DNA from 4 places in the Paenibacillus mucilaginosus 3016 genome. Region 3 is predicted to be linked to each of the others. Evidence: riboswitches for the same ligand, from Rfam matches in the RefSeq annotation. Region 3 holds a riboswitch; each other region holds the start of a gene.

The links. Region 3 has a riboswitch for cyclic di-GMP ahead of PM3016_RS12350 (GGDEF domain-containing protein). Riboswitches for the same ligand answer to the same signal wherever they lie in the genome.
Region 1: it holds a riboswitch for cyclic di-GMP, as region 3 does, so the genes downstream of both, PM3016_RS36020 (OmpL47-type beta-barrel domain-containing protein) here and PM3016_RS12350 (GGDEF domain-containing protein) in region 3, are expected to answer to the same signal.
Region 2: it holds a riboswitch for cyclic di-GMP, as region 3 does, so the genes downstream of both, sda (sporulation histidine kinase inhibitor Sda) here and PM3016_RS12350 (GGDEF domain-containing protein) in region 3, are expected to answer to the same signal.
Region 4: it holds a riboswitch for cyclic di-GMP, as region 3 does, so the genes downstream of both, PM3016_RS00150 (PilZ domain-containing protein) here and PM3016_RS12350 (GGDEF domain-containing protein) in region 3, are expected to answer to the same signal.

Annotation. Positions count from the first base shown of each region.
Region 1 covers NC_016935.1:8,599,765-8,605,129, reverse strand. Annotated here, with positions in the region: gene PM3016_RS36040 (methyl-accepting chemotaxis protein) at 1-933, shown strand, start outside; gene PM3016_RS36035 (cold-shock protein) at 1,196-1,396, shown strand; gene PM3016_RS36030 (cold-shock protein) at 1,543-1,767, shown strand; gene PM3016_RS36025 (GlsB/YeaQ/YmgE family stress response membrane protein) at 2,054-2,311, opposite strand; gene PM3016_RS39055 (hypothetical protein) at 2,772-2,933, shown strand; cyclic di-GMP riboswitch class I at 3,154-3,250, shown strand; gene PM3016_RS36020 (OmpL47-type beta-barrel domain-containing protein) at 3,345-5,365, shown strand, end outside.
Region 2 covers NC_016935.1:5,862,146-5,867,510, reverse strand. Annotated here, with positions in the region: gene PM3016_RS40165 (ABC transporter permease) at 1-88, shown strand, start outside; gene PM3016_RS23955 (ABC transporter ATP-binding protein) at 91-1,206, shown strand; gene PM3016_RS23945 (sensor histidine kinase) at 1,410-2,534, opposite strand; gene sda (sporulation histidine kinase inhibitor Sda) at 2,598-2,735, opposite strand; cyclic di-GMP riboswitch class I at 2,869-2,956, opposite strand; gene PM3016_RS23940 (RCC1 domain-containing protein) at 3,157-4,320, shown strand; gene PM3016_RS38815 (hypothetical protein) at 4,473-4,631, opposite strand; gene PM3016_RS23935 (zinc dependent phospholipase C family protein) at 4,901-5,365, shown strand, end outside.
Region 3 covers NC_016935.1:2,872,632-2,877,996, forward strand. Annotated here, with positions in the region: gene PM3016_RS12345 (amidase family protein) at 1-528, shown strand, start outside; gene PM3016_RS12350 (GGDEF domain-containing protein) at 651-2,129, opposite strand; cyclic di-GMP riboswitch class I at 2,198-2,290, opposite strand; gene PM3016_RS12355 (hypothetical protein) at 2,558-2,770, opposite strand; gene PM3016_RS12360 (glycosyl hydrolase 53 family protein) at 2,995-5,365, shown strand, end outside.
Region 4 covers NC_016935.1:28,258-33,622, reverse strand. Annotated here, with positions in the region: gene ychF (redox-regulated ATPase YchF) at 98-1,198, opposite strand; gene PM3016_RS00155 (peptidoglycan recognition protein family protein) at 1,379-2,104, opposite strand; gene PM3016_RS00150 (PilZ domain-containing protein) at 2,233-2,943, opposite strand; cyclic di-GMP riboswitch class I at 3,055-3,142, opposite strand; gene tadA (tRNA adenosine(34) deaminase TadA) at 3,484-3,963, shown strand; gene PM3016_RS00140 (DedA family protein) at 4,027-4,632, opposite strand; gene PM3016_RS00135 (hypothetical protein) at 4,792-5,365, opposite strand, start outside.

The DNA.
Region 1 (5,365 bases), 3.0 Mb from region 3:
AGGCAGGTCATCCGCCAGGTGCACCTGACCTCCGAGCAGGTAGCCGCTTCTTCGCAGCAGCTGACCGCAAGCAGCGAGCAGACCGGCAGAGCAAGCGAGACGATCACGGCCGCTTCCCATGAAGTTGCGGAAGGGGCCGTTCACCAGACGCGCCAGGTGGCGGAGGGGCTGAGAATCGCGCGTGACATGTCGGAGGACTCGATGAAGGTGGCTGGGGATGCCGACAACGCGGCGAAGACCGCAACCGAGACGGCCGGTGCGGCGCGGGAAGGCAGCCGCAGCGTGCAGGAGGCTGCGGCCCGGATGGAAGAGATCCACCGGACGGTGGATGGGCTGGCGGAGGTCATGCAGAAGCTTGACGGTCAGTCCGAGCGGATCAGCGGCATTGTCGGTCTGATGACTGACATTGCCGGGCAGACGAACCTGCTTGCGCTCAATGCATCCATAGAAGCCGCCCGTGCCGGTGAGCATGGGAAGGGCTTCGCCGTGGTGGCCAGTGAGGTGCGCAAGCTTGCCGATCAGTCGATCCGGGCCGCGCAGGAGGTGGATGTGCTGGTTACGGGGATTCAGGAACAGACCCGGGAGGCGGTACAATCCACCCGTGAGACCACCTCTCAGGTGCAGGAAGGTATCGGCAGCACAGAGGAAGCGGGGCGGTCGTTTCGGCAGATCGAGCGCTCTGTGGCCGACTTGGCCGAACGCATGGCGGGAGTCTCGGCAGGAGTACGCGGGATGGCCGCCGGCACGCAGCAGATGACGGAGACCATCCGGGAGATTCTGCGGATCGCCGAAGAGGCTTCAGCGGGGACGCAGCATGTTTCGGCGGCTACCGAGGAGCAGCTGGCGACTATGGAGGAGATGTCCGCCTCTTCACAGCACTTGGCGCATATGGCCGCGGAGCTGCAGTCGCTGGTCAGCCGTTTCAAAGTATAATGCAGCCAGGAGACAGGGAGACTGCCGGGGAGCCGGCAGCCTCTTCTCTATGGAATAACTTTTTTTCTTTTTTCTGGGCACACGCCTTGCAATCCCTTTCGCGCTGTGGTAAGATGTAAGCATATCATATATTTGTAACCTGAATTCACATATTGTAAAGGGTTATCATTTGTAAGATGGAACCTTTTGTAATGTGTGAATTTTTTATTTCAAATGAAGATAAAAGAACATGTTACAAATCAAACTTTGGAGGTTTTCTCACATGCAAACAGGTACAGTGAAATGGTTCAACGCAGAAAAAGGTTTCGGCTTCATCGAAGTTGAAGGCGGCAGCGACGTATTCGTACACTTCTCCGCAATCCAAGGCGACGGCTTCAAAACCCTCGACGAAGGTCAGCGCGTAGAGTTCAACGTAGTTCAAGGCAACCGTGGTCCACAAGCTGAGAACGTTGTAAAGCTGTAATACCCACAATGCAAAAGAAAAACTGCCCTTAACCGGTGTTAGGGGCAGTTTTTTATGGTCAAATGGAAGGGGGGCTTCCTGTTTTTCGGCTGAAGAACAGGGTGGAAGCGCCCCTTTCCTGAGGGAAAATCATAAGGAGGAGAATCATGTATTTTCGAAGAAAACCTGCTCCCGCGGCGCCGCTCGAGAACACGGCGGTATGGTCCTGCGAGCAGGAAGGCTGCCGCAGCTGGATGCGGGATCACTATGCGATGGAGCATGTGCCGGCTTGCCCGCTGTGCAATGTCCCCATGGTTCGAAGCATGAAGATGGTCCCGCAGCTTGTCGTCCCCCAGCGTGAAACGAAGAAGAAAAGCGCTACGATGTCCTGACGTTCCTGTCTGCTCCTGAAGTATGACCCTATACAGCGGTACGGCCTCTCTCCGGTTGGGAGTGGGCCGTACCGTTTTTTGCATGTCCTAAGGCTTGGGATGGGACCGACGCAGCTTGCTGCGGCATAAAGCCCACGGCTTGATCCCCGTCTTTACTGGTTCTATTCCTGCACAGCAAAGAGCGCCGAAGTATCCAGCTTCGGCGCTCTTTGCTTATCTTGTCGAAAGTGATAGTGAAAGCGAAGGCTTCCACTATAGCGGCGGCAGTGCTGTCCGTATCGCTTCGTTAGACCCTGTTGCGTCCAATGGAGCGCAGGATCAGGCTTACGATAAAGACCAGCGCGATCGATCCGATCAACGCAGGGACGATATAGAAGCCGCCGACTTCCGGACCCCAGTCACCCAGGAGAAGACCACCGAGCCATGCGCCTACAAAACCTGCGATGATGTTACCGATAATGCCGCCGGGGAGATCTTTCCCCATAATCATGCCAGCCAGCCAACCGATGATACCGCCAATAATCAAGGACCACAAGAAACCCATTTGAACTACCTCCTTTTTATTTGTGTATGAAGCGTTGGATGCTTACTATTAACCTATCAAATCGCGGTAGAATCACGCCGATAAAAGAAGCAGTCCCCGTACAAGAACAGGGGCAGCCGCAAAGACCGGCGACAAGAGAATTCGGGAAGGAGGCTTCAAACGTTACCCATCAATCGGACACTATCACGAACTGCTTGCTCAGATTGCCGGCGGAGAACAGGGCGAGGCGGCCTGCATCTTATCGAAGCCTTTAAAGCTTTCAATGAGGTGCCCGGCGTACTTCAGATCTCCTTCCCGACGGCCGGCAAGTGCTGAATCCTTCGGCGAAGCGGGGTGTCATCGCTGGTTGGAACCCCTTCTTGAGGGCGCTGTTGACCCGGGGCGCCGTTTGCATCCGTAGACCGAGGCGGGCGGCTCCGGTTTATACCGGGAGTCTGGCTGTATAGGGAATGCGGGCTCCGTGATTCAGCAGAGACAGGACGGCAGCGGACACCGTGCCGCCGACGTATTGGATGTGCACATCGACACCGTGCAGATAGGCTGCTTCCAAGAGCGGCACGCAGGCCGCCGGCTCATCGGCCGCGTGGAGCCGGGCCTTTCGGGGAGAGATCGGTTCTTCTAGCAGAGTAATAAAGGGGAATAAAGCTGTAAGTTATCAGGTACCGGCAAGTGAAGTGAACAGCCGGGGGAAAGGGTTTTCCAAGTTAAGGAGATCCTTGCGCGTAATTCGATATTTTTCGACAAAAACTTATGATTTAAGGTATTTGTACCTAGAAACCTAGTGCTTTTCTATAGACAGTTCGCCCTAAATCGAATATGATAGAGATGTACAAATCATATTCTAGTGAAAAGGGCAAAACGCAGGAAACTGCGTGACGCAAAGCCACAGGGCCTGAACCCTCAAGGGATTCTCTTGATGGAAGGCAGCCGGTTGCCACAAGGAATCATAGCTCAATGCCTATGAACCTTGTCCGGGGTTCTTTTTTTATTGGACCAATGCCCCTCACACACCAAGAAAGGTAGGACTAAATTCATGGGCAAACCGTATCGCTCGCATTTCTCTTTCTTTGTTTCCTTGATGCTGCTCCTTCAACTGATTCTTCCGGGAGTAAGCGCCTTTGCCGCAGAAACGAATTCGTCCATCCTGCCGCCAAGCAACTTGGCATCGCAGTTTGTGACCCCGGATGACGTAAAGCTTTCGTGGAGCTCCGTGTATGGAGCCACAGGCTATCAGGTTTATGAGATCGGAGAGGGTCAGTTGAAGCCCCTCGCCAAATCGACGACAACCTCTTACACGCTGAACAACCTGGCCGAAGGCAGCTACACCTACGTGGTGTCGACGCTGAGCGCCGAAGGGGAATCGGGACCGAGTGCTCCGGTTCAAGTGGATGTCGTTTATCCGGAGATGGCTGCGCCTGCAACACTGACGCACACCATCCAGAATGGTAACGATATTGTACTGAGCTGGGGTTCCTCCGCGAACGCCCAGACGTACAGCCTGTACAGCATTTCGGCCGATGGCAATGCCTCGCTGATCACGACTACGGCTGCACGGACGTTCACTATAACGAACACTCAAGCAGGAACTTATACCTATGCAGTATCCGCTGTGAACTCGCTCTATGGCGAATCCCAGCGCAGCAATCCGCTTCAGGTGACCGTGGGAACACCGGTTATGGCTGCACCGACGAATCCTGCATACACGCTGTCGAACGGCAGTGATGTAACGCTTCGCTGGAACTCCGCCGCCTATGCCAATTCGTATAAAGTATACCAGATCATCGACGGACAACCCGTACTGCAGAAGACGGTAACCACCACGAGCACGGTCTTTACGGCCCTGCCCGCAGGTGACTATACCTACGAAATCCGCTCATACAGCGACCGTTTCGGCGAGTCTGCCGAAGGCGCCAAGGTTTCTTTCACGGTAAGCAGCATTACGATGCTTGCTCCAACTAACTTCGCAGCCAAGATTCAGAACGTGAATGACATCGTCCTGACCTGGACGGGCGCCGCCAATGCAACAGGCTACAAGGTGTACCAGATCGTAGACGGTCAGCCGGTACTGAAGGGTACGGTGACCGGCACGTCGGTAACCTACACGAACCAGCCGGCAGGCGATTACACGTTCGAGATCCGTTCGACGAGCACGCGTTACGGGGATTCCGCCGAGGCGGCCTCCGTATCGATCACCGTTGGCTCCGTCACCATGGGTGCGCCAGGGGCACTGGCCGCCAAGCTTCAGAATGTGAATGACATCGTCCTGACCTGGACTGCCGCTGCGAACGCAACCGGCTACAAGGTATACCAGATCGTGGACGGACAGCCTGTGCTGAAGAGCACGGTAAGCACGCTGACGGTCACGTTCTCCAATCAGCCAAGCGGCACGTATACGTACAAAGTGCACTCATATTCTTCCAAGTTTGGCGAATCCGCTGAAGGCAGCGAAGTTTCCATTTCCGTCGAGGTTCCGGTGATGCAGCCTCCTGCCAACCTGATCCAGACGGCCAAGAACGCGACGGACTTCGTCCTGTCCTGGGATGCGGCCGCCAACGCGAACTCTTACAAGGTGTATCAAATCGTCAATGGACAGCGCACGCTCAAGAGTACGGTGTCCACCACCAACATCACGTTCTATAATCAGCAGCCGGGCAGCTATACCTACGAGGTTCGCAGCTATTCGAACCGCTTCGGTGAATCGGCAGAGGGCACACAGCTTACGTTCACGTTGAATGGTGAGACGATGGCCGCCCCAACCGGGCTGACGCATACCATTGCCAACGGCAATGATCTGACGCTGAAATGGACCGCGGTTCCTTACGCCAACAGCTATAAGGTATACCTGGTTTCCGGCGATCAGAAAGTGCTGAAGAACACGGTTACTGCAACATCGGTTGGGTTCTCGAACCTTCCGGCTGGGGAATACACTTATGTCGTTCACTCGGTGTCCAATACTCTGGGCGAATCCCCAAGCGGTGCGGAAATCATCGTACCGGTCGTGCATCCGGTCGTGGCTCCTCCGGCCAACCTGACGGTTAAGCTCCAGAACGGCAA
Region 2 (5,365 bases), 3.0 Mb from region 3:
GCTTCTAGTGCTCCTGCTGGGGGCAGGCTGTGGCCTGATGGCGGGGATACGGCATTTTGCAGGAAAGAGAGGCATCAGGAAAGCATGAGCATGGGAAATACGATAAAGGCCGCCCGAACGGAAACGGGAGGGGCCGGAAGGCAGCCCCAGGCAGCTCCTCTGATCGAGCTGCGGGGCGCCTCCAAGACGTTCGGCGGCGATCCGGCGCTGCATCCGGTCGACCTGAGCCTGGCGCTGGGCGAATTCACGGCGGTGCTCGGTCCTTCCGGCTGCGGCAAAACGACGCTGCTGCGCCTGCTCGCCGGCTTCGAGGCCCCGAGCTCCGGCGAGATTCGGATGAACGGGACGCTTGTCGCCGGAGGCGGCGTGCTCGTGCCGCCGGAGCAGAGAGGCCTCGGCATGGTGTTCCAGCACTTCGCGCTCTGGCCGCACATGACGGTGGCCGAGCATATCCGGTTTCCGCTGCGGCACAACCGGCATCAGGAGCCGGCGGCCTCCCGCGAGGAGCGGGTCCGCGAAGTGATGGAGGCGCTCGGCCTCTCGGCCCTGGCGGACCGCCGGCCGCATCAGCTCTCCGGCGGCCAGAAGCAGCGGGTGGCGCTCGGACGCGCGATTGCGCCCCGCCCCCGGCTGCTGCTGATGGACGAGCCGCTGAGCGCGCTCGATGCCCTGCTCCGGGTGGAGATGCGCCGGGAGATCCAGGAGGCGCACCGGCTGAGCGGGGCCGCGGTCGTATACGTGACCCACGATCAGGGAGAGGCGCTGGCCATGGCCGACCGGGTGATCGTGATGAACCAGGGGCGGATCGAGCAGGCGGGCCCTCCCGAGGAAGTGTACATGCGCCCGGAGACTCCGTTCACCGCCCGGTTCGTCTCGAAGGCGAACCTGGTGGAGGGCAGCTGGGAAGAGGGCGGGTTCCGGCCGCGGGCGGGAGGCTCGGCGGAGCTGTGGGCCTGCGAGGAGCCGCCGCCTGCCTTCCGGCAGCACGGGGTGATGCCGGTCCGGCCGGGCGAGCTGATGCTGGGCTTCGCTGGCGGAGGCGGCATACCGGGCCGGGTGACCGCCGCCCAGTTCCAGGGCAGTGAATACCACTATTACGTCGACACGGGCACGGAAGTGTGGGAGATCCATGCCACCGACCGGTTCGCCCTTGGCTCCCACGTCACGGTGTACTGGGGCGGAGGGAATTCCTTCCCTCAGGCCTGATCGGATGGCGGGGCGGAAGAAGGGGATCGGAAGGCAGCGCCAAAAAGACCAAGGGACCGCGAGGGCCCTTGGTCTTTTGGTGGTTGTGTTCCGCCTCATCGCGCGGACAAAAGCAAAAAAGCCGGCTTCGCAGCGGGCTTCGCTTCACATACAAGAATCAAAATCTCGCCAGGGCTCGATTTGATCTTGCGGTGTACTCCGTATCATACGGAAGCACTGTTGACGGGAACCGCTCCGACACCGGTTTTGCGGAGCTTGACGGTGAAGGAGGTCTCGCCGGGACGGGAGTCGAAGGAGAGCACGCCGGCGTGCTGCTCTACGAGCTGCTTGCAGATCGCAAGGCCGAGCCCGGTGCCGGTGGTCTTGCTCGTGACGAACGGCGAGAAGAGCTTGTCCTTGACGTCCGGGGGAATGCCCGGGCCGTTGTCCGTTACCCGTATATAGGTGTGATCCCGGTCCTCGAAGCCGTGGATGGATATCATCTTGGGCTCGGAGGGCTCCATGTGCTGTACCGCATCGATGCTGTTGTTGATGAGATTGATCAGCACCTGCTGCATCCCGACCTGCTGTACGCGCAGCCGGATGTTCGGGCCTTCCACGCCGGAGAGCAGCTCGATGCCTTCGCTGCTGAGACGCGGTGCAACCAGATTCACAATGCCCAGAATGAGCTCTTCCATGCCGACCTCGCGGAAGGGCTCCTGCTCTTTGTTCTTAGAGAAGTTCAGGAAGTTGTTGATGTGCATCTGGATCGTGTTGAATTCTTCCTGAATGATCGATACGTAATGCTTCACGGCGCCTGCCGATTCGGCCGGAATCTTCGAGGTCAGCAGCTTCAGGAACCCGGAGATCGTGGTCAGCGGGTTGCGGATTTCGTGCGCCATGCTGGCCGCCAGCTTGCCGGCCATCTGCAGCCGCTCCTTGTGCATCTGGGTCATGGCCGAGTCGAGCTGCCGCTGGGAATGCTCCCAGAAGCCCGAGGATATCACATACTGGATCTCATCGATCCGCCCATGAATGCGGGGCATGTCGGAGATCAGCTCGTCTCCGGAAACCAGGCCTTCCGTATACAGCTCGGTGGAGGAGGCCAGCAGGATGGAACGCCATAGATGGGAGCTCTCCAAAAGATGGGTGGGCGGCGTGCTCATCGATACATGATAGCGGGTGAGCGCCGGAATCACCGGGAAGAGCGGGTGAAGCTCCAAAGGGATATGCCAGTCATTGACCAGGTGAAAATAGGATTCGGCCGTCCGCAGCAGCTCTGCGGAATCATACCTTCCGGGAAAGCGTTCTTCCACTCCGCTGACCCACTGAGTGATGATGGGATTCATTCGCGTTAACAGCAATCCTTGAAGGGTAGTAGACATCCTGCCTGCATATGCTCCTTTTGTGTATCAATCCATATGGAGTTGTCTGCGGTCGATTTCATCCCGCAGCAAGCGGATGAAGCTGGGCTCCAGTTTCAAATCGAGAGCCAGGAGATAGGCCTCCAGAAGATCTTCATCCGATAATTTTTCAAGGGAATGATTCAAGCTGGTAACCTCCAAAAGGACAAATTCTCACGAGATCAGAAGATTTGTGCCAAGGTAGAATGGTGCAGATTCTGATGATCGCTGATCACGCATGGACTGCCCCTGCAGACAGTACAGCCGCTTGGGTTAGACTAACGGCAGCCCGGCAGCCGTGGAACAGGATGTTCGGTAGGCCCGTGGCTTTGCGTCCTCCCCTTTAGAGGAGTTTGCCTTTGTCGGAAGTTATACTTCTATTGTATTGATTCCTGGCGTATTTGTATAGACTCCAAGACCTGCTTTCGATACATTTCACCTTACAAAACGAGTCTTTTGCCCTGAAAAACAGGTAAAAAATAGAAAAAATGCAACAAGTGAGCGGGGAGATGCGTTAAAAGTTTGTGGAAATTAAATCCATATATAGAAATAAGGAGTGTGTTTTAGGATGAATTATCGGAAGAAATCCTTTTCTCGTACCCGTTTACTAGGGACCTCCCTGCTGCTGTCCTCCCTGCTGCTGACGGCGGCAGGACCGGTTTCGGCCCAGGATGCGGCGGGTCCTGCTGCGGAAGGAGCGCATTTCTTTTTCTCCTCAGCCGCCAGGCACAATGTCGTCATGGATGATGCAGGGTCCCTGTGGTATTGGGGCAATAAGGCACAGGTCACCGGCGGGGAGACCATCGTTCACGACAACAAGCCCGAGAGGATCATGAGTCTCGCAGGCGCAAAACAAGTTGCGGCTTCCGTGAAGCGGAATCTGATCCTGAAAGAGGACGGGACGGTGTGGACCTGGTCCTGCGACTGGGTGATCGACCCGATGACGGGAGAGGGAGGGTCGAAGTTTTCCGTCCCCCAGCAGATCACGGGGTTATCCAATATCGTGAAAGTATCTGCCGGCATGTCCCTGTACGCCGCGCTGGATAAGGAAGGCCGGGTATGGATGTGGATCGATCCGCCCTATGGTACGGGAGAAGCGAGTCCCGTTTCCGATCTGTCGGATGCAGTCGATATCTCGGCAGGCATTGGCTCTCTTGTTATCGTTAAAAAGGATGGAACCGTATGGCAGTGGAAGCAGTTCGAGGGCTTTAACCTGAACACAGACAAGAAATTCACTAAGGTGGAAGGGCTGGAAGGGATCGTAAAGCTGTCTCAAGGCGAAGAGGCGGGCCACTTTATGGCCATAGACAAGCATGGCGACGTATGGGGCTGGGGGAATAATGTGGTCAATCAGATTGGACCTCAGACCGAACCTGTATCCGACCGGGATAAACCGGTGATCCGGAAGCCGGTCAAAATCCAAGGGCTTAGTCACGTAACCGAGGTGATCACAACTTCTTTTTCCACCCTCGCTTTAAGTGAGGACGGCTCGTTATATTTCTGGGGATTGAACCCGGCTTGGGCGTCGGGATCGAAGGAGACGATGAAATGGGATACTCCCCAACCATGGGCAGGCCTTCGAGACATTATCGCAGTAGAAGCGGGGGAGAGCCATTATCTCGCGCTTCGAAAGGATGGTACGCTCTGGGCCTGGGGGGAGAATGCGCTCGGCCAGCTCGGGGACGCTACGTTCCGCAAATCACTGACACCGGTGCAGGTCAAGCTGCCGTAACGGCTGTCTGAGCAGATAAGGCGCAGGTCCGCCGCGTCCTTCACTTTTCCTTCTTCCGCCCCTATCCAAAAAGCCCCTGACCTGCCGCACCGGTTCATCGTTGCGGCAGATTACGGGGCTTTTTGGAGCTGACCTTGCATAGTGGACCGAGCTTAAGCGGTCAGGCTCTCGTCCGCGAGAAGATAATAGAACTCGCCGTCCGCCCCGTGAATGACGATGCGTCCGGCCGCGTCGGTGTCCATATCGAGCACCTCGGCCGGCGTGAGGATGCGAAGTTCGCGGGTGCTGCTATGTAAAACGTGATAGATCATGAGTGCGTTCTCCCGGGTTCTGTGAAGTGATGCCGGGCCTCTTCACTTGGGGCCCGGTATGCTTCTATCATACCGGGGGAGAAGGGGGTGTGCCAGCGGCACTTCCTGGAAGCGGAGGTGCTTTGAAGTGCCTTGGGGAGCCAGGAGCTGATGCGAGTCTGTCAGGGATTCATCAGCTTCCGGCGATTGAAGGCGGCGGCGGGGATGGGAGACAATGGAAGCGGCGGGGTGAAGCCCTGCATAGATTTTTGCGGTAGAGGAGGGCTCTAATGCCGTCACGCATTATGCATTTGATTATCGCCGACGCCCTGGCGAAGGAGGTCGGCGCCCAGGCTCCGGGCGCCCTGCTGCTCGGCGCCCTGGCACCCGATGCCGCGAAGGCGGATGAAGCCGCGTCCGAGGCGCTGCATTTTGCCTCAAGGTCGTATATTGCTTACGGCGACTTCCTGCACCGCTACGGAGAGCGGATGCCCGATCCGTTCCTGCTCGGTTACTTGTCGCACCTGGTCGGCGACGATATCTGGTCGATCTTCGTGCATGCCAGCGGACTCCGCGACAGGGTCCGGGAGGAGCCGCGGCTCGCCAAGGTGTATTACCGGGACTTCCTGCTCTGCAACGCCAAGCTGCTCGAAGCCTACCCGAAGGAGGAGCTGTATGCCGCTCTGCTAGAAGCGGAGATTCCGTCCGGCTGGAGCGGGCGGGAAGGGGGGCTCGGTCCGCTGCTGGCGGAGCAG
Region 3 (5,365 bases):
CATGCGGCCGAGATCGGGAAGTACCCGAGCCTCAGCGGCTACGAGTTCAAGTTCCACCTGAACGATTACCTGAAGGAGCTCGGGCCGAAGGCACCTTATGCGACGCTGAACGACATCATCGAATCGGGCCGGTACATCAAGACGCAGGAAGAGCCGATGAAAGCCCGCAACGCCCGCGAATCCCTTGATACGCAAGAGTACAAAGATATCGTTCTCTTCCGTACGAAGCTGACCCAGGAATCGCTGCTGAAGGTGATGGCGGATCATGATCTCGATGCGATCGTGTATCCGACCTCCGCTTACCCGGCGGCCCCGATCGGAGAGCCGCAGAACTCCGGTCCGAATACGAAGTTCAGTCCGTTCTCCGGCTTCCCTGCCGTTACGGTGCCAGCCGGCTTCACTCCGGACGGCCTTCCGGTGGGACTCGAGTTCCTGGGACGCGCCTTCGACGAAGGCCATCTGATTCAGCTGGCTTACGCTTATGAGCAGGGAACGCAGCACCGCAAACCGCCGGTCCTTCTTCCTTAATTCACGCATAGGCACTCATAAAATGAAACAGCCCCCTTGCCGCAGCTGCGGCAAGGGGGCTGTTGTCATTGGCATGATGTTCGTGGTCGGTACGCACAGCGGTGCAACCGCCCAAAGCAGGTCTATCCGCCTCGATAAAAAGCGAATCCCCGGCCCCCGCGTCGCTTGGCCTCATACATGGCCTGGTCCGCCGCATCGAGCAGGTCGGGCATCGTCCGTGCATCCTGCGGGTACAGGGCGATGCCGACGGACGGGGAGGTCCGGAGCGTCACCTCCTCCAGGCGGTACGGCTTCGAGAGGAGCTGGACGACGGCCTCGGAGAGCTCCTGCAGCCGCTCCAGGCTGCCGAGGGAAGAGAGGGGGACGGCAATGGCAAATTCATCTCCCCCGAGCCGGGCCATGCTGATGCCGTCTTTCTGCAGGGAGGACAGCCGTTCGGCCACTGCCTGCAGGAGCAGATCACCGGTGCGGTGCCCGTGATTGTCATTGATCGGCTTGAACTTGTCCAGGTCGAAGTAGAGAACAGCCACGGGCTCCTGTCCCGGGCCGGAGAGCTTTCCCTCAAGCTCCAGCTCGAACACCCTCCGGTTCAGCAGCCCCGTCAGGCTGTCACAGCTTGCGATCCTCTCCAACCTGCGGAGGGATTGGCGCAGTTTGTCGTTCAGCATCTCCCGCTCAGTGAGGAAGTGGATCTGCCGGACCAGCACGAGCAGCACGGTAAGGGTCAAGCCCCAGACGAACACGTCTGTCGTGAGGCGGTAAAAGACCAGAATCCCGATCAGCAGGAGCAGGCCGATATACGGAACGGAGAACCGGATCACGCGGCCGACACGCCCCTCGGCCCCGGCTGTACCCGGCTTGCCGGATAGGGAACGGAGTCCGGCCACCGCCATACAGAAGGCGGCTCCCGTCCAGAACGTGTCGATCCAGGGCTCAAGCGAATCCAGTGAGTGGATATCGATCAGCAGCATGTAGAGCGTATCCCCGGACATATAGCTTAGGCAGCCGATCGCGAGCATCCGCATCGTTCGGCGGCTCATCCGCCGCTCTCCGTTCAGCAGCCAGCAGGTGAGGATGAATACCATGAGCAGGGAGGTGATCGGGTAGATGAGATCGACGGAGATGGTGATGAGATCAAGATTCTCATCGCCCTGGTAGATCGGCTTGATCAGGAACTCCCAGCTGACGACGGCAAGACTCACCACGAGAATCATGGAGTCGAGCAGGTAACGGTTTTTCTCGCCCGAGCGCACCCATCCATAGAATGCGACCAGGTAGATCAGCGACTGGGAGACCCAGAAGATGTCCGCAATCCCGATGTCCGGTGCTTCCGTTTGCCATATCCATTCGTAGGAGCCCCAGATGAGCTGGGCCGTCATCTCGCAGAAGAGTGCGGTGCCGATCAGCAGCCAGAACCCCTTCTGGGGTCCGGTATGGGCACGGATGACCTGGATCACCACCCCGAGGGAGATGGCCGGTGCCAGGATATCCATCAGATAGAGCGGAAGAATATATTGGCCGTACCCTAAGGACACGGCAGCCTGCACGAAGACGAAGAGCAGACCGAAGATCAGCAGGCGGGAAGAGTGGATTGATCTCATGTTGGAAGCGCCCCTTTTGTAATCAAAAAAACCACCACCCAAGCAGGTGATGGTTGCGCGCACACCACTAAGGCAGCCCGGCTGCCATAGAATGAGAAGGTTCATTCCTTAGGCCCGAGGCTTTGCGTCCTTATTTTTCAATAAGTTTGCTATTGAACAAGTAGAGTTATGGATTGTCGAATGAAAAGCCGGAGGAAATAAATCGTTACATATAATAATAGACAATACGTTGGGATTCGTCAAAATGAAAAAAATGTCTCTTCAGGAAGAACCGTGTCAGATTCAAGAGAGAACGGGAAACAGCGGATTCCGGCGTACACCGGCAGAACCTGTGGGGAATGAAAGAAGGCCGGAGGGAGGACAGCTCCCGTTCCGGCCTTCGGCGTGCAGCGGCCGCCCGGGCATAAACCCGGACGGATTCGGCTGCGTTATTTTTTCAGCGCATCCTTCTTGACTTCTTCTACGAAGACATCGTGGGAATCGCGGGTGCTCCCCGGCTGAATCTCCACGAGCGAATACTTCTTGTCGCCGATCATGATGACGTCCTCAACCTCCGGAAGCGGCTCCTCGAGGTATACGGTCCCCAAATACGAATTGCTTTTCTTCAGTTTAATGTTCCAACGGAACTGCGGCTTGGCCATGTTCTTGTCCTCCTGAATTTCATATGAAATTCAAGTTACCACAGTTCCTCTCAAAATAAAAGGGAACGGAGGGCCGCGAGGGAACACAGATTCCTGCAAAAAGTACAGAAGAATGATATTTTACGGGGGTAATCCCTGTGGGAGCGTTTGCTATAATCGGTTCAGCGGTCGGCAAGAAGTTTGGTTAACCGCTTACAACGAAGTCAGGGAGGTCGTTTTGAGGCATGCGATTCGTGAAAAAAAGCACGGCCCTGCTGCTGGTGGCAGCCATGGCGCTGACATGGGTTCCGCAGGGGGCACGGGCTGCAGAGCAGGAGAGTGTGATCCGCATCAATCCCATTGAGGGGCTGAGCCCGGATTTCATTAAAGGCTCGGATGTCTCCATGCTGAGCCAGATTAAAGAAAGCGGTGGCCGTTACTACGACGGCGGCGTGGAGAAGGATGCGCTGCAGATCCTGAAAGACCACGGGACGAACTGGGTCCGTCTGCGGATCTGGAACAACCCGGTGGATCCGGACGGAAATCCGCTCGGGGGCGGCAATAATGACCTGGCGAGGACGGTGGAGACTGCCGTCTACGCGAAGGAGCTGGGCCTGAAGGTGCTGCTCGATTTCCATTACAGCGACTTCTGGGCGGATCCGGGCAAGCAGTTGAAGCCGGCTGCCTGGGAAGGTCTCAGCGGCGCCGAACTCGAGCAGGCGGTCTACGACTATACCGACAGCGTGATCCAAGAGCTTAAGGCGCAGGATGCGATGCCGGATATGGTGCAGATCGGCAACGAGACCAACGGCGGCATGATCTGGCCGGACGGCAAGACGTGGCAGCAGTCCGCAGGGGAAGAGATCGGCGGCTACGACGGGTTCGCGAATCTCCTGAAGGCGGGGATCCGCGCGGTGGAGGATAACGATCCGGAGGATCAGACGCGGATCATGCTGCATCTGGCGGACGGAGGAGACAACGACCTGTACCGCAGGGTGTTCGATGCGCTTACGCTCCGCGGCGTGAACTTCGATATCATCGGCCTCTCGTTCTACCCGTACTGGCACGGTACGCTGGAAGAACTGAAGCACAATATGAACGATATCAGCACGCGCTACGACAAAGACGTCATCGTTGTGGAGACGGCTTATGCGCATACGCTGGAGAACGGCGACGGGTTCACGAACATTTTCGGCCCGGCGGAAGAAAGCGCGGGAGGCTACAAAGCGACGGTGCAGGGGCAGGCCCAGGCGGTGCGGGATATCATGAACGCGGTTCATGAGGTGCCGGGCGGCCGCGGTCTCGGCGTGTTCTACTGGGAGCAGGACTGGATTCCGGTAGAGGGCGCAGGGTGGAAAATCGGAGAGGGCAACGGCTGGGACAACCAGGCGATGTTCGACTTCGAGGGCAATGCGCTTCCATCGCTCGATGTGTATAACCTCGTTTCGGCCCCGCTGGAGGGCGAGCCTTACGCGGCGGAGCTGGAATATGTGCAGCCGGTGACGCTGGACATTACGGTCGGCGGCGAGCTCCAGCTTCCTGCCGCGGTGAAGGGGGAGTTCAGCGACGACTCGATCCGCTTGCTTCCGGTGGACTGGGAAGCGGTGAGTCCGGAGGATCTCACGAAGCCGGGCACGCTCCGGATTGCCGGGACGATCGAAGGGGCTTCCCTTCAGGCGGAAGCGGTCGTTACCGTGGAAGGTACACGCAACTATGTGACCAATGCGGGCTTCGAAGCCGGGGATTTCAGCGGATGGACGCTGAGCGGCGATACGGAAGCACTCGATGCCGAGAATTCAAGCGCACCGGCAGGCAATGCCTACAGCGGCGATTATTCCCTCCATTATTATCTTGACCGGCCTTATACGTTCAAAGTGGAGCAGAAGGTTACCGGACTGCCGGACGGTACGTATACCGCGGCCGTACGCACGCAGGGCGGCGGCGGGGAGAAGAGCCTGAAGCTCTTCGCGGTGAATGCGGCGGGCGACAAGCTGACCGCGGACATCGTCAATACCGCATGGCATGAGTGGAAGCATATCGTCATTCCGAATATTACGGTGACCGGCGGAGAGCTGACTCTTGGGGTCGAGGCCGATGCCAACAACGGAAGCTGGGGCAGCATCGACGAGTTCGAGCTGTATACGGATCATTCCCAGGTCACACTGAGTGCTCCCGAAGAAGTGGAACCGGGCAGCGAGTTCTCCGTCGGGGTCGGCGTGGACGGGCTCGTGAATGTGATCGGCTCGCAGGACCTGCAGCTCTCGTACGACCGTGAGCTGTTCCAGTACGTAGGGGCGGAGAGCAGCGAAGCGGGTACCGTCGTTGCGGCGACGTATGATGCGGATGCCGGTACGGTTCACCTGGTAACGCAGCATGCGGAGGGCAAGGCGGCGAATACGGAGTCGCTCCAAGTGAAATTCAAAGCGCAGCACATCGAGCGGGAAGGCACGATCGGTGTGACATCGGCAGAGTGGACGGCGCTGTCCTCCGGCAAAAAGATATCGCCTTCCGCTCTTGGCAGCGTGACCGTGTCGGTCTATGGTGCGGCGAACCAAGAGCCGGGCGGCGGCACCGGCGGCAACAATGGTGGAGACAACGGTGGCGGTACCGGTGGAG
Region 4 (5,365 bases), 2.8 Mb from region 3:
ATCCTACTGACTGTTTCCTGCTGTCTGCTCCGCCGCCTTGATGTCCCGGAGGCTAAGGCGGCTCCACCCTCATGAAGTCCGGCTGCCGCGGGCCCAGCTATACGTTGAAACGGAAATGCATGACGTCGCCGTCCTGCACCACGTACTCTTTGCCTTCGAGGCGCAGCAGCCCTTTTTCTTTCGCCGCGTTCATGGAGCCGGAATTCGTAAGATCTTCGTAGCCGACAACCTCCGCACGGATAAACCCGCGCTCGAAGTCGGTATGGATGACCCCTGCCGCCTGAGGAGCCTTCATCCCCTTGCGGATCGTCCAGGCGCGCACTTCCTGCACACCTGCCGTGAAGTACGTATACAGTCCAAGCAGCTTGTAAGCCGCTTTGATCAGACGGCCGAGGCCGGATTCCTGCAGGCCGAGCTCCTCGAGGAACATCGCCTTGTCTTCGCCTTCGAGCTCTGCAATCTCGGCCTCTACTTTGGCCGAGATCGGCACGACTTCCGCATTCTCGGCAGCCGCATATTCGCGCACCTTCTGCACGTACGGGTTATCGTCGCTGTTCGCCACTTCCGCCTCGCTGACGTTCGCCGCATAGAGGACCGGCTTCATCGTGAGCAGGTGCAGGTCGCGGATCAGCAGCTTTTCTTCATCGGTGAGGTCGAGGCTGCGGGCCGGCTTGTCGTTGTAGAGCGCTTCTTTGACTTTCTCGAGCGTCTCGACTTCCTGGGCCACCTTCTTGTCGCCGCCCTTGAGGTTTTTGCGGGAGCGCTCGATCTTCCGGTCGACGGAGTCGACGTCGGCGAGGATCAGCTCCAGGTTGATCGTCTCGATGTCGCTGATCGGATCCACCTTGCCGGAGACGTGCGTGATGTTCTCGTCCTGGAAACAGCGGACGACGTGCACGATCGCATCGACTTCGCGGATATGCGAGAGGAACTTGTTGCCGAGGCCTTCGCCCTTGCTCGCGCCCTTGACGATACCGGCAATATCGATGAATTCAAAAGCCGTCGGCACGATACGGTTCGGCGTCACGATCTTCGCAAGGCCCTCCAGACGCTCGTCCGGCACTTCCACTACACCGACGTTCGGATCTATAGTACAAAACGGGTAGTTCGCTGATTCTGCCCCAGCTTGTGTTATCGCATTAAATAACGTGGACTTTCCTACGTTCGGCAGCCCGACGATTCCTGCTTTCAAAGCCATATCAAGGACAACTCCTATCCGGTATTCCGCTTAGATTCTGACATTCTATTATAGCTTATTATTAGCCATTTTGTCACGCAGTTACACTTTTTGGTACCCGAGGTTATGTAAAAAGCCGGTCCCCGCCCGTGCGAAGCCGGCTTGATCGCGGGCAAATCCCTGTCAGATCCGCCCTCCCTCTTATTCTTCCGGCTGCCCCGAGATCCGCCGCAGCTCGTTGGCCAGCCGGTTCACCTCGGTCCGGCTTTCCTCATCCTCCGCGGCGTAGTAGATCGCGGACAGGAAGCTGATCAGCTTGTTCGCATCCTCCGGCGAGATCAGCACCTGGGGCTTCGGGGGCGTAACGATCGTGCAGGCCTTCAGCTCGTCAGCCACATCCTGTACGAAATTCGCAAACGATTTGCCGAGCAGCCGCAGGGGCGTCTGCGGATCGCTGCGCCGTGCCGGGTCGAGGATGTAATGTCCTGTAATGTCCGTCAGCGGATTCAGTCCGTACCGGTAGCAGGCATAGGCGAAGACCCATACGTACCGCTTGTAGGACTCCGTGAGATTGATGCTCCCGCCGTAGCACAGCTCCACCGCACCGGCCGTGTCGTTGGCATCGGTGCCGTAGCGCGCGTTATCGCTCGTCACGTTGTAGATCACATGATAGGCTTTCTCCGCCGCCCCCGTCAGCAGGGGGATGCACTCGATGATCTGCTGGTCGTCGACGAACAAATGAGCGGAGGAGGCCATATCGTTCCTTGTCCGCTCATAATACGCCACGTTCGCCGCTGCCGTCGAGCTCGGATTGCCCGTATCATGGGCAACCATGAACCGGCAGCGTGCCAAAGGAAGCTTCGGCCTTCTCTGGCTGGGTCCGGTCAAGTAACGCGGAATGATCTCGTACTTCATCAAAAACGCCACGTTCCTCACCACCTCTTCTTCTTTCTTACAGCATATGCTGCAAGGAGGTGGACGGTACGCGGCGCATACGTCGGCTGTTATAAGATTGTCCATACGACCCGCTTTGTTCCTTGGGAGGCGAAGCCGGATTATTTAAAGATCCGCTTGGCCGACTCTTCCCGCTTCGTCCGGAAATGCGTCTCCACCTGCTTTTTCAAAACGTAAGCACGCAGAGAATTCGCTTTATCCTTGGCCAGATCGATGAACTGGGCCCCATAATAAAACTCCCCGTTCTCGGTCTTCTCGGTTCTGGCTATCTCCGCACGGCACGGCATTTCGAAACCGAGCTGCAGATGCAGATGCACTACGGCGCCTTTGCCGATACCCAGGTCTTCTCTGATCGTAAACCCGATCCCGCTGATGCTGATGTTATGCACGCTGAGCTCGATCTTGTCTTCGAGCAGCCGGTCGGTGCCGTCAGCCATCTGTACCGAGAGCACCCGGCCCTCTTCCTTCACGGTAATCCGGGGGTTTTCCCGCTTCTCGGCAAACAGGTTCCGGTTCTGCGGGGGATTGATGATAATCAGGGCACCGTGGTCCTTGGCCACCACGGTGGATTCGAACATATAGATCCCGCCCGGAGAATACACGGTAAGCTTCACCGTATCTCCGAGGTCGAATACTTTGTACTCCGACATTTCGATCTCCAGAATATCGCCTTCCGCAAAGCTCAGAATACCGGTAGATACGAAATTCGCCTTCTCAACGACCGTCCGGCTGTGAAGCAGGATGCCGCTGGGGCTGCGGTACTTCTCGTCCGTAAGACTGTAGGCTGATCTTGCTGCAGCCATCTTCATCATGGGGTTGCCACCTCTCGCATTGGATGTTTGTTCTGGATGTTGGGGAGCAGCCAAAGCAAAAAGGCCGACTCCATTCGCAAAGAGGGATCCGCCGTGTTGTTCGTGAGTCCATTCGGCGGCCAGGCTGTCATAGTCCCTGCAGGACCGTAGACCCTAAGCTTTGCGTCCCTGCCTTTCGGCAGGTTTGCCATGAAACGAATGTTTCTTATGATATGCATAGTTACTTAGCATCAGTTATTAGGCACTAATACCTATTCATACTCTTCATTATAGGTACGAATCCCTGATACATCAAGCCTTTTTTCGAGGATTTTTCCCGCCATTTATTCACATGTGTATAAACCATGTTAGTTATTCACATTGTTAAGGGCCTGTGGATAAGTTTGCTGGCCGGAGAGAGACTTGCTCTATCAAGCGCTTTTTTCTACAATGGACTGGGAAACGGATCGGATTATCCACAAATTTATCCACAGCGTGTTGACAAAGAATAACTTCTGACGGCACCCTGTCCACATCAGCAGAAATGAGAGGTTAGCAGCTATGGAGGAAGAACACGTACGCTTCATGCGTGCTGCGATCGAAGAAGCACGCAAAGCCGAGGCGATTCGGGAGGTGCCGATCGGGGCGGTCATCGTCCGTGAGGGGGAAATTATCGGCCGCGGCTATAACCGGCGGGAGACGGATAAAGATCCGCTGGCCCATGCGGAGCTGATCGCCATCCGCGAGGCGAGCGAGCATCTGGATGCCTGGCGGCTGCTGAACTGCCGCTTGTATGTAACGCTGGAGCCCTGCCCGATGTGTGCGGGCGCCATCGTCCAGTCCCGCATCGTGCAGGTGGTCTATGGAACCCATGACCCCAAGGCCGGATGTGCCGGCACCTTGATGAACCTGCTGCAGGAAGAACGGTTCAATCACCGGGTCGACGTGGTCAGCGGTATCCTTCAGGAGGAATGCGGCTCGATGCTGACCGATTTCTTCCGCAGGCTGAGAGGAAAAAATAAGCCGGGCGGTCACCAGTGAAGCCCCCATACCCCCATAGCCCGAAGGGGAGAGGACAAGCCGCTTGTCCCTCCCCTTCGTTGTCTATCTGGCCTTCTGGCGCAGCGGCCGGAGCCACATGACAGCCAGGCCCCCGGCTGCCAGCAGCGCAAGTACATACCAGCCGTACCGGGTCACTGCACGGGAGATGACCTCGATCGAGTCCCCGAAAAAATACCCCAGTACGAAATAAACCATCGTCCACAGCAGTCCCGTCAGGTACGAATAGAGGGCATAGGTCCGGTAGGACATGCCGTTGATGCCGACCAGGTAGGGGACGAGATGGCGGACGACGGGAAGAAAGTAGCTGAACACCAGCGTACCCGAACCGTATTTGTCGAGCATGGCATAGGACTTTTCGATATAAGGCTCCATGCTCTTCTTCTTTCGGAGCCGCTCCAGCACGGGAGGCCCCATGACCCGGCCGAGCACATATCCGAGGGTTAAGCCGGAGACAACGCCCACATACGTAATTACGAAGGCCGGAAGCGGGCTCAGCAGATGCAGCGCACCTACCATGCCGCCGGTCATCACCACAACCTCATCCGGAATGGGCATCCCCACGATGCCGAGCCACAGGGCGAAGAACAGCGCGAGGTAGCCGAACTGGTGAATGTAAGAGAGCAGCGTATCGATCGTGATGGTCTCCATCTCCTTTCGAGGGCGGCATGTCAGGCGGCCCCGTACTCTATCCAGATTTCCCGGAGAGCCCCTCTCCTAAACGCCGAAGAACCGTTCCGGTTAAGGAACGGTTCTCTCTCATTGGCCCTGCGCACTCTTCCGCACTCCCTCTTCTTACGGGGGCTTCCGTCACATCCGCCTGCCCTGCCCGTTACCACGGCTGCCCAGCAGCAGCCGGATGCCGCCACCGATGAGCAGCACCGAGACGACGAAGGTCTGAAAATACCGCTCGAACCAGTAGACGATTCTTTGCTGGGTCTCGGGGGTCACCCACAGGTCGAGCACCTGCAGCAGCACTTGATCGAACAGATAATAAATACCGAGACCGAGGAGTCCAATACCAATCCCGCGCTGATGGTGCAGGATCCACTCGACGACCGGGATATCCCGGAGCTCCTCCTTCTCCCATCGGGAGATATGCTGAAGGGCGTCGAAGAAGCTGAAGAACCACAGCAGGGGAATCAGGAACATGAAGAGGGAGAGCCGCAGCACATCCAGAATGTAGACCGCGAGCAGAAATCCCGCCATGAGCTGGAATCCCCTCTTCTGGAGGCCGAGATACATATGGCCCGCTCCGGGGAAGACGGAGAGGATCGCCGCCAGCGTGCGGTTCTTTCGCCCGGGTCCGCGCCACTCTTGAAAATCATCGAAAAACGTCCGGTCCAGCAGCGGCTCCCCGGCTTCCCGGCGCTTCAGAAGCTGT